3 regions of the uncultured Luteimonas sp. genome follow, and region 3 is predicted to be linked to each of the others. Evidence: riboswitches for the same ligand, from Rfam matches in the RefSeq annotation. Region 3 holds a riboswitch; each other region holds the start of a gene.
The links. Region 3 has a riboswitch for cobalamin ahead of metE (5-methyltetrahydropteroyltriglutamate--homocysteine S-methyltransferase). Riboswitches for the same ligand answer to the same signal wherever they lie in the genome.
Positions count from the first base shown of each region.

Region 1: linked by a shared signal. The riboswitch ahead of btuB (TonB-dependent vitamin B12 receptor) and the one ahead of metE (5-methyltetrahydropteroyltriglutamate--homocysteine S-methyltransferase) in region 3 are both predicted to bind cobalamin.
Region 2: linked by a shared signal. The riboswitch ahead of btuB (TonB-dependent vitamin B12 receptor) and the one ahead of metE (5-methyltetrahydropteroyltriglutamate--homocysteine S-methyltransferase) in region 3 are both predicted to bind cobalamin.

Region 1 covers NZ_CANLNF010000008.1:35,385-38,652, reverse strand. Annotated here, with positions in the region: gene btuB (TonB-dependent vitamin B12 receptor) at 1-1,347, opposite strand, end outside; cobalamin riboswitch at 1,487-1,729, opposite strand; gene clpB (ATP-dependent chaperone ClpB) at 1,798-3,268, opposite strand, start outside.
Region 2 covers NZ_CANLNF010000003.1:167,271-170,538, forward strand. Annotated here, with positions in the region: gene bioD (dethiobiotin synthase) at 1-146, opposite strand, end outside; gene Q0863_RS08785 (GAF domain-containing protein) at 278-760, shown strand; gene Q0863_RS08790 (TfoX/Sxy family protein) at 757-1,134, shown strand; cobalamin riboswitch at 1,248-1,479, shown strand; gene btuB (TonB-dependent vitamin B12 receptor) at 1,595-3,268, shown strand, end outside.
Region 3 covers NZ_CANLNF010000003.1:464,972-468,239, forward strand. Annotated here, with positions in the region: gene Q0863_RS10075 (thioredoxin family protein) at 1-130, shown strand, start outside; gene Q0863_RS10080 (DUF2789 domain-containing protein) at 253-510, shown strand; gene purU (formyltetrahydrofolate deformylase) at 602-1,453, shown strand; cobalamin riboswitch at 1,686-1,916, shown strand; gene metE (5-methyltetrahydropteroyltriglutamate--homocysteine S-methyltransferase) at 2,046-3,268, shown strand, end outside.

The DNA of each region.
Region 1 (3,268 bases), on a different contig from region 3:
GAAGGCATTGATGGCCCAGCCGCCATGGCCGTGCTCGCCGCGCAGTCCCAGCTCGATGCTGTCCGACGTCTCCGGCCGCAGGTCGGGGTTGCCGTAGCCGGTGAAGTACAGCTCGTTGAAGGTCGGCGCCTTGAACGCGGTGCCGTAGCTGGCGGTCAGCCGCAGCGCATCGGCGAAGTCCCAGCCCCACAGCGCGCTGCCGGTGGTGCGGCCGCCGAACTGGCTGTTGTCGTCCCGGCGCAGGCTGGCTTGCAGCGCGTGCTTGCCGATCTCCTGTTGCCACTGCGCGAACAGCGCGCGGTTGTGGCGGCGGTCGACGGTGTAGACGGTGGTGCTGTCGACCTCGTCGCCCTGCCAGTCCAGGCCGGCGCTGAGCAGCCCTTCGCCGATGCCGATGTCGGCCTGCAGCGAGGCGACCGCGCGGCGGGTGTCGAAGGTGCTCGAATAGACGCCGTCCATGTAGGCATCGCTGAGGTCGGCGCTGCGCCCGGCGTTGAGCACCAGCGTCAGCGGGCCGTCGGCGGTGTAGCGCAGGCGCGCGGCGACGACCTGCTGGACGTTGTCGGCCTCGTTGTTCTGGCTGCCGTCGTATTCGTTGTGGGCCTGCGCGCGGAACACGCGGGCCTCGGCGTCCCAGTGCTCGCCGAAGCGGTAGCCGCCCTGCAGCGTCACCGAGCTGTTGCGGTAGCCGTCGCGGTCGGGGTCCAGGTAGGGCTCGGGCGTGGCGCGCGACGGGTCGCCGCGGTAGGCGTCGATGCCGTCGGTTTCGGTATGGGCCGCACCCAGCGAATACCAGCCTTCGCCGGCGCGACCGGCGACGCCGGCCGACAGGTTGCGGGTCCGCTCGCTGCCGATGCCGACGCCCAGGTACGGCGCGAACGCGCCCTTCGGGCGCCGGGTGAAGATCTGCACCACGCCGCCGAGCGCCTCCGAGCCGTACAGGCTGGAGAACGGCCCGCGCACGATCTCGATCCGCTCGACCAGTTCGACCGGAATGTCCTGCAGCGCGGCGCCGCCGCTGGTCGCCGAGCCGATCTTGACGCCGTCGACCAGCACCAGCACGTGGTCGGACTCGGTGCCGCGCAGGTACAGCGAGGTCGACTTGCCCGGCCCGCCGTTGTTGGCCAGCGAGACGCCCGGCAGGCCGCGCAGCAGCGCCGGCAGCGAGGGCGGTTGCAGGCGCTCGATGCGCTCGCGGTCGATCACGCTGACCGCCGCGAGCGACTGGTCCTGGGTGCGCGCGGTGCGGGTGGCGGTGACCACGACCTCGTCGAGGTCGGTCGCGGCGACCGGACCGGAGGCGTGCGCGGGAAACAGTGGGGAGCACGCGGCCGCAAGCGCGGCCACGGCAAGGCAATGCCGGGGGAACTGCACAGGGAACTCCTTGACCGCGCCTGCCCGCGCGGAGTCGTTGGGCCAGGCAAACGGCAAGGAGTGGTCATGGCGCGACGTGCAGGCGCACGGGCCCCATGACAGCGCCCACCGCGTGCCAATCGAAACCCGTGGCCGGTCTCCGGGCTCGCGAGTGGGGCGTCGTGTCGTTGCGACCGTCGCTCCCGGTCCGCGCCTTCCCATGCGTCAAGCACAGTGGCTGTATGCGGACCTTTGCTCGCCTACCGTTGCGGGGGCAGCTCCGGAATTGCCGCGTCGTCGCTGGACGACGTGTCGCACCGGATTCCCGTTTCAACCACCGGCCAGGCCGGCGATCACCTCAGGCGGCGCCAGTCTACCAGCAAGGTCGGCGCGTTGAGCAGGGCCTCCCACGATGGGCAGGCCGCGTTCCCTGTCCAGCTGCGATCAGGTCTTGCCGAACACCAGCCTGCCACCTTCGGCGTCCACCCGCACGGTATCGCCATGGCCGAAGGCGCCCGACAGGATCTGCTGCGCCAGCGGGTTCTCCAGCTGCTGCTGGATCGCGCGCTTAAGCGGTCGCGCGCCGTAGACCGGGTCGAAGCCGACGTTACCGAGCAGATCGAAAGCCTTGTCGGAGACCTCGATGCGGATGCCGCGCTCGGCCAGGCGCTTTTCCAGTCCGCGCAGCTGGATGCGCGCGATCGACTTGATCTGCGCCTTGTCCAGCGGATGGAACACCACGATGTCGTCGAGCCGGTTGATGAACTCGGGCCGGAAGTGCGCCTGCACCACGCCCATCACCGCGGCCTTCATCTGCGTGTAGCTTTCCGGCGTGTCGCCCGACAGCTCCTGGATCATCTGGCTGCCCAGGTTGGAGGTCATCACGATGACCGTGTTGCGGAAGTCCACCGTGCGCCCCTGTCCATCGGTCAGGCGGCCGTCGTCGAGCACCTGCAGCAGGATGTTGAACACGTCCGGATGCGCCTTCTCGACCTCGTCGAGCAGGATCACGCTGTAGGGCCGGCGCCGCACCGCCTCGGTGAGGTAGCCGCCCTCCTCGTAGCCGACATAGCCCGGAGGCGCACCGACCAGGCGCGAGACCGCGTGTTTCTCCATGAACTCGCTCATGTCGATGCGTACCATCGCATCGCTCGAGTCGAACAGGAATTCCGCCAGCGCCTTGCACAGCTCGGTCTTGCCCACGCCGGTCGGGCCCAGGAACAGGAACGAGCCACTGGGACGATTGGGATCCGACAGCCCCGCGCGCGAGCGGCGCACCGCATCGGACACGACCTTGATCGCCTCGTCCTGCCCGACCACGCGCCCGTGCAGCGCGTCTTCCATCTTCAGCAGCTTCTCGCGCTCGCCCTCGAGCATCTTGGACACCGGGATGCCGGTCCAGCGCGCGACGACTTCCGCGATCTCCTCGGCGGTCACCCGGTCCTGCAGCAGCTGGAAGCCGGTGGTCTCGGCCTCCTGCGCCGCCTTGAGCTGCTTCTCCAGCTCCGGCAGCGTGCCGTACTGGATTTCGCTCATCCTGGCGTAGTCCTGCTGGCGCTGCGCGGCCTCGAGCTGCAGCCGCGCCTGCTCGATCTGTTCCTTGATCTTCGTGGCGCCCTGCACGGTGGCCTTCTCGGCCTTCCAGATTTCCTCGAGGTCGTTGTAGTCGCGCTCCAGGCCTTCGATCTCGGTTTCCAGGTCGGCCAGGCGCTGCTTCGACTCGGCGTCCTTCTCCTTCTTCAGCGCCTCGCGCTGGATCTTGAGCTGGATCAGCCGGCGCTCCTTGCGGTCCAGTTCCTCCGGCTTGGAGTCGATCTCCATGCGGATGCGCGACGCGGCCTCGTCCATCAGGTCGATGGCCTTGTCCGGCAGCTGGCGGTCGGCGATGTAGCGGTTGGACAACGTGGCCGCGGCG
Region 2 (3,268 bases), 300 kb from region 3:
TCGTCGCCGCGTTCGCAGCCGCTGGCCACCGGCTTCATGCCCGCCACGCGCAGGCCGCGCGCGCGCAGCGCGTGCAGCAACGCCACCGAGGCGAAGGTCTTGCCCACGCCGGTGTCGGTGCCGGTGACGAACCAGGCACGGCTCATGCCGTGCCTCCGTCCCGCTGCATGGACATCGACCTCCGCGTCTCGCGCCTGCACGCCAAGGCGGCGACACGATCTGGAACCTGCTTCATCCATCCTCCGGGACGCCAGCCACGCGCTGCTACACTGCCGGCATGTTCACTGCTGCCAGTCTAAGCGGCGACAAGCCGCAGCAATACGCCCAGCTCGCGGACCAGGCACGCGCGCTGCTGCACGGCGAGCGCGACCGAATCGCCAACGCCGCCAACCTCTCGGCGCTGGTCTACCACGCGCTGCCGCAGCTGAACTGGGTCGGCTTCTACTTCTTCGACGGCACCGAGCTGGTGGTCGGGCCGTTCCAGGGCCTGCCGGCCTGCGTGCGCATCCCGCTCGACCGCGGCGTCTGCGGCAAGGCGGCCAGCAGCCGGCAGACCCAGCGCATCGAGGACGTGCACGCCTTCCCCGGCCACATCGCCTGCGACGCGGCTTCGCGCTCGGAACTGGTGGTGCCGCTGGTCCATCGCGGCGAACTGGTCGGCGTGTTCGACCTCGACAGTCCTGAACCCGGCCGTTTCGACGTTGAAGACCAGGAGGGGCTGGAAGCCATCGCCCGCATCTGGGTCGAATCCCTGTCATGAATGCACCGCTGAAGATGCGCAACATCGGTCCGAAATCCGCCGCCTGGCTGCGCCAGGTGGGCCTGCGCACGAACGAGGACCTGGTCGCCGCCGGCCCGGTGGACGCGTTCATGCGCGTCCGGCGCGCCGGATTCAAGCCGAGCCTGAACATGCTCTACGCGCTGGAAGGCGCGATGCAGGACTGCCACTGGCAGGAAGTGCCGGAAGCCCGCCGCGCCGAGCTGGTGGCCGCGGTGGAAGCGGCGACCGCCGAACTGCCGCCGCCGCGCGGGCGCCCGGCCGCCGCGCCGGTGACCACGACGCATCACCAGGAGGAAGGCGCCGGCACTTCGTTCGGGTTCCTCGACGAACCGGCGGGCGACGAGCGCGACTGAGCGCCAGCGGTCGCCACGGTGAAACCGGGGTCAGAGTCGACTTTCCGGCGTGATACAGGCCAGAGTGGGATGTGCGGGAAAGTCGACTCTGACCCCGGTTTCCCCATCCCGTACAATGCCGCCAGCTCCAGGGTGGCCCGCGGACTGTCGTCCAAGGGCTGAAACGGGAAGCCGGTGACGCCGGCGTCGCAGCGCGCGACGCAGCCATTCCGGCACTGCCCCCGCAACGGTAAGCGAGTACGGCCGCCGCATCCGCCACTGTGCACATGCATGGGAAGGCGCGTCGGCCGGGGCGCCATGCCCCACTCGCGAGTCCGGAGACCGGCCATGGAGTCCACTGGTTGCGATGCGGAGGGCGTCGCGGCGTGCCGTGCGCCGTCGCGTGCCGTCCGCCGTCTCCTCCCGCGCAACTCCAACGCCATGCAAGGCGCGCGGGGCGCGCGATGGAGCCGATGTGAAGTTGAACCGCAATTCCCTGACCTTTTCCGTTTCCCTGCTCGCCGCCGCGGTCGCCGCGGCCCTGCCCCTCGTGGCGACCGCCGAATCGGGCCCCGTCGACCTCGACGAGGTCGTGGTCACCGGCACCCGCACCGAGGTGTTGCTGGCCGAGAGCCTGGTACCGGCGCAGGTGCTCGACCGCGAGCAGATCGAGCGCAGCCAGGCGCGCGACCTGATCGGCCTGCTGCGCGGCCGCGCCGGCATCGACGTCGGCAACACCGGCGGCCGCGGCAAGCTCAGCAGCCTGTTCCTGCGCGGCGCCGAATCCGACCACGTGCTGGTGCTGGTCGACGGCATCAAGATGAACTCGGCCACCGCCGGCATGGCCGCGATCCAGGACCTGCCGCTGTCGCAGATCGAGCGGATCGAGATCATCCGCGGCCCGCGCTCGAGCCTGTACGGCTCCGAGGCGATCGGCGGGGTGATCCAGATCTTCACCCGCCGCAGCGATGCCCCCGGCCTGTCGCCGCATCTCACCTTGGGCGCAGGCAGCCACGACAGCCGCGAGATCAGCGCCGGCTTCGACCTGCGCGGGACGCGCGGCTGGCTCGCCGTGCATGGCGGCTACGAGTCCACCGACGGCTTCAACGCCTGCCGCGGCTCCGGCGCGCTGTTCCAGGGCTGCTTCGCCGACGAGCCGGACGACGACGGCTACCGCAACGTCTCGCTGGGCCTGCGCGGCGGAGTCCAGCTGCGCGACGGACTGGAGCTGGAGGGCAACTTCCTGCAGGCCGACGGCGACACCGAGTTCGACGGTTCCTGGACCAACCGCTCCGAAGTCCGCCAGCAGGTGGCCGGGCTGCGCCTTCGCCATGCCCCGCTGGACGGGCGACTCGAACTCAATGCCGCGCTGGCACGCAACCAGGATCGGTCCGACGACTACCAGGGAGACGCACTGCGCAGCGCCTTCGTCACCCGCCGCGACAGCGCCTCGGTGCAGGCCGACCTGCGACTGCGCCCGGGCCACCTGCTCAGCGCCGGCATCGACCATCTGAGCGATCACGTCGACAGTCTCGTGCCCTATACGGTGGACGCCCGCGACAACACCGGCGTGTTCCTCGCCTACGACGGCCGCTTCGGCGCGCAGCGCCTGCAGGCCAGCCTGCGCAACGACGACAACGAACAGTTCGGCAGCCACGTCACCGGCAGCCTGGGCTGGGGCATGGCGCTGGGCGACGGCCTGCGCCTGGCCGCCAGCGCAGGCACCGGATTCAAGGCACCGACCTTCAACGACCTCTACTACCCCGGCTCCGAGAGTCCCTGGCTGCAGCCGGAAACCTCGCGCAGCCTCAACCTGGGCCTGTCGCGCACCACCGCGAGCCACCGCTGGTCGCTGGACGTGTACGAGAGCCGCATCGACGACCTGATCGTGTTCGTGTATCCGCCGCCGGACTTCCTCGGCGTGGGCAGCAACATCGACCAGGCGCGCATCCGCGGCGCGGAACTCACCGTGGGCACGACCCTGGCCGGCTTCGACCTGTCCGCGCAGCTCAGCCATGCCGATCCGCGCGACCGCAGCGCCGGCGTCCACCACGACAACGTGCTGCCGCGGCGCGCACGCACCAGCGGGCGCATCGACATCGACCGCGCGTTCGGTGCGCTGCGTGCCGGCGTCAGCGTGCAGGGCACGGGTGCG
Region 3 (3,268 bases):
CCAGACGCCGACGCTGTCGCTGTTCCGCGAGGGCGTCGAGGCCAAGCGCCTGCCGGGCTTCCAGGCGCCAGGCCAGATCCTGCGCGCGCTGCAGCTGTGGCTGCCGGCGGCCGAGACGGCGGGGGCATGAGCCGGGCGCCCGTCGGCACCGCGGTCGCTGCCGATCAGGCACCGCCCCGATCACATCGCGTTGCGGCGTGCCCGACGATGCTGCCGGCCTGGCCGGAGACCCGGCGCTGACCTGGACCACGCGTGGACGAGACCACCCCCAGCATGACCCATCTGTTCGAGCAGCTCGGGCTCGACGCCGATCCGGACGCCATCGACGGCTTCATCGCCTCCCACCAGCTGGCCGGCGCGGTGCATGTCTACGAGGCTCCGTTCTGGAACGACGGCCAGCGCCAGTTCCTGGCCGAGAGCATCGGTGCCGACGCGAAATGGACCACCATCGTCGACCAGCTCAACGAATCGCTGCACGAGGATGCGGTGAAGCGCCAGACCGGCCTGTAGCGGCGCAGCGCCACGGTTGCGGCCGCAACCGACCTACCGCGCGCGCGGTGCGTGTGACATAGTCGCGCGCCCGCACGCCGCAGCGCCCGCAATGTCCCGCGACCACGTCCTCACCCTCTCCTGCCCCGACCGCACCGGCATCGTCCATCGCGTCTCCGGGCTGCTGTTCGAGCACGGCTGCAACATCGTCGACGCGCAGCAGTTCGGCGATGCCGAGACCGGACGCTTCTTCCTGCGCGTGCATTTCGACGTCCCGGCCGCCGGCGCCATCGACGCCGTGCGCGAGGCGTTCGCACCGCTGGCCGCCGCGCATGCGATGGACTGGGCGATGCACGACGTGCGCCGGCGCGCGCGACTGCTGGTGCTGGTGAGCCGGCAGGGCCACTGCCTCAACGACCTGCTGTTCCGCACCCACAGCCGCCAGCTGCGCGCGGACATCGCCGCGGTGGCGTCCAACCACGCCGACTACGCGCAGCTTGCGGGCAGCTACGGCGTGCCCTTCCACCACTTCCCGGTCGATGCCGGCAGCCGCGTAGCGCAGGAGCAGCGGATCCTGGAACTGGTCGAGCGCGAGCGCATCGACCTGGTGGTGCTGGCGCGCTACATGCAGATCCTGTCGCCGCGTCTGTGCGAAGCGCTGGCCGGGCGCGCGATCAACATCCACCACAGCTTCCTGCCGAGCTTCAAGGGCGCGCAGCCCTACCACCAGGCGCACGCGCGTGGGGTCAAGATCATCGGCGCCACCGCGCACTACGTGACGCCGGACCTCGACGAAGGGCCGATCATCGAACAGGACGTGGCCCACGTGGACCACGCGATGACCCCGGCGGCGCTGATCCGCATCGGCAGCGACATCGAATCGCGCGTGCTGGCGCGCGCGGTGCGGCTGCACGTGGAGCACCGGATCCTGCTCAACGGGCATCGGACGGTGGTGTTCCGCTGAGGCGTCGTTCCCGGATGCCCTGACGCGATGCAGGTGCGCGGCCCCGGCGCGGGCCGCATGAGTCCGTTCCCCTGGCGCGCCCGGCGCCTTCCCGGCTGCCGACACCCGCGCGACCTGCCTGCAGCGCGGCGCCCCGATCTGAATCGGCCCGCTTCCGCGCGCCGCGATGACGACATCGGCGGGATTCCCAGGGCATGCGTCGCGGCCGCTTGACCCGCCTCGCGCACCGGCGTAAGGTCCAGCCCGCCAAGGTACGTATCGCTCTATCTTGATAGAGCGATACGTTTGAAAGGGAAGCCGGTAGGAGCCATGGGTTGAAGCCGGCGCTGCCCCGCAGCGGTATGTGGAAACGACCTTCGCCATGAAGCACTGGGCATTGCCCGGGAAGCGGCGAACAGTAGGGAGGACGCGACCCGTCCTGCGTCCACGAGCCCGAAGACCTGCCTCGGCCGGAGAGCGATCTCCGTCGACCTGGCGCCCGTGGGAGGCGCGGGAAGGTCGCGCCTTTCGAACGAAGGCGCGTGCCTTCGCGTGTGTCCGCGCGGCTCCGAATCGCCCGAGGGGGCGACCACGAACCGAGGAGTACATGTACATGACCACCGTATGCAATCTGGGCTTTCCACGCATCGGCCTGCGACGCGAACTGAAGAAGGCCGTCGAAGACTACTGGCGCGGTGACGCCACCGCCGGACAGCTGCACGACCAGGCCAGGGCACTCCGGCTGAGGCACTGGCAGCTGCAGCACGCTGCAGGCGCCGATGTCGTGCCCTGCAACGACTTTTCCCTGTACGACCACGTGCTGGACACGGCCGTGCTGTTCGACGCGATTCCCGCACGCTACAGGCCCCTGTTCGATGCGGACCCCTTGCGCGGGTACTTCTCGATGGCGCGTGGCTGGCAGGACGACGACCTCGACCTGCCCGCCCTGGAGATGACCAAGTGGTTCGACGCCAACTACCACTACCTGGTGCCGGAACTCGAGCGCGGGCAGTCGTTCCGCCTGCGCGGCGACAAGCCGCTCGCGGAGTTCATCGAGGCGCGCGACGCCGGCGCCAGGGCACGCCCGGTGCTGCTGGGACCGGTGAGCTTCCTGCTGCTGTCCAAGTGCGTCGACGGCAGCCGGCCCCTGGACCTGTTGCCGGCGCTGCTTCCGGCGTATGCGCAACTGCTCGCCCGACTCCGGGATGCCGGCGCGGAGTGGGTCCAGCTGGACGAGCCCTGCCTGGTCCTGGACCTCGGGGATGCGGAGCGACGCGCCTACGATGAGGCCTATCGCGCGCTTGCGGATGTGGGCGGGCCGAAGCTGCTGCTGGCGACCTACTTCGGCACGCTGGAACACAACCTGCCGTGGGCCGCCTCCCTGCCGGTGCAGGGGCTGCACGTGGACCTGGTGCGTGCCCCCGGGCAGCTGGATGCGGTGCTCGATGCGGTGCTCGATGCGCTGCGCGAGGACTGCGTGCTGTCGCTCGGGCTGGTGGACGGCCGCAACATCTGGCGCACCGATCTCGACCGGGCCGTGCTGCTCGCCCGCAGCGCCGCCGACCGCCTCGGCAAGGAGCGCCTGCAGGTGGCGTCCTCGTGTTCGATGCTGCACGTGCCCATCGACGCGAGCCTCGAAACCGGACTGGCGACGGAACTTCGCGGCTGGCTTGCCTTCGCGAAGGAGAAGATCGGCGAGCTTCGGGTGGTGGCCGATGCGCTCAATGGCCTGGCATCGGCAAACGCGACCCTCGAGCTCGCACGCGAGCGTCTCCAGCAACGCCGCCGGTCCAGGCGCGTCCACCGGGCCGAGGTCGCTGCGAGGGTCGAGGCCCT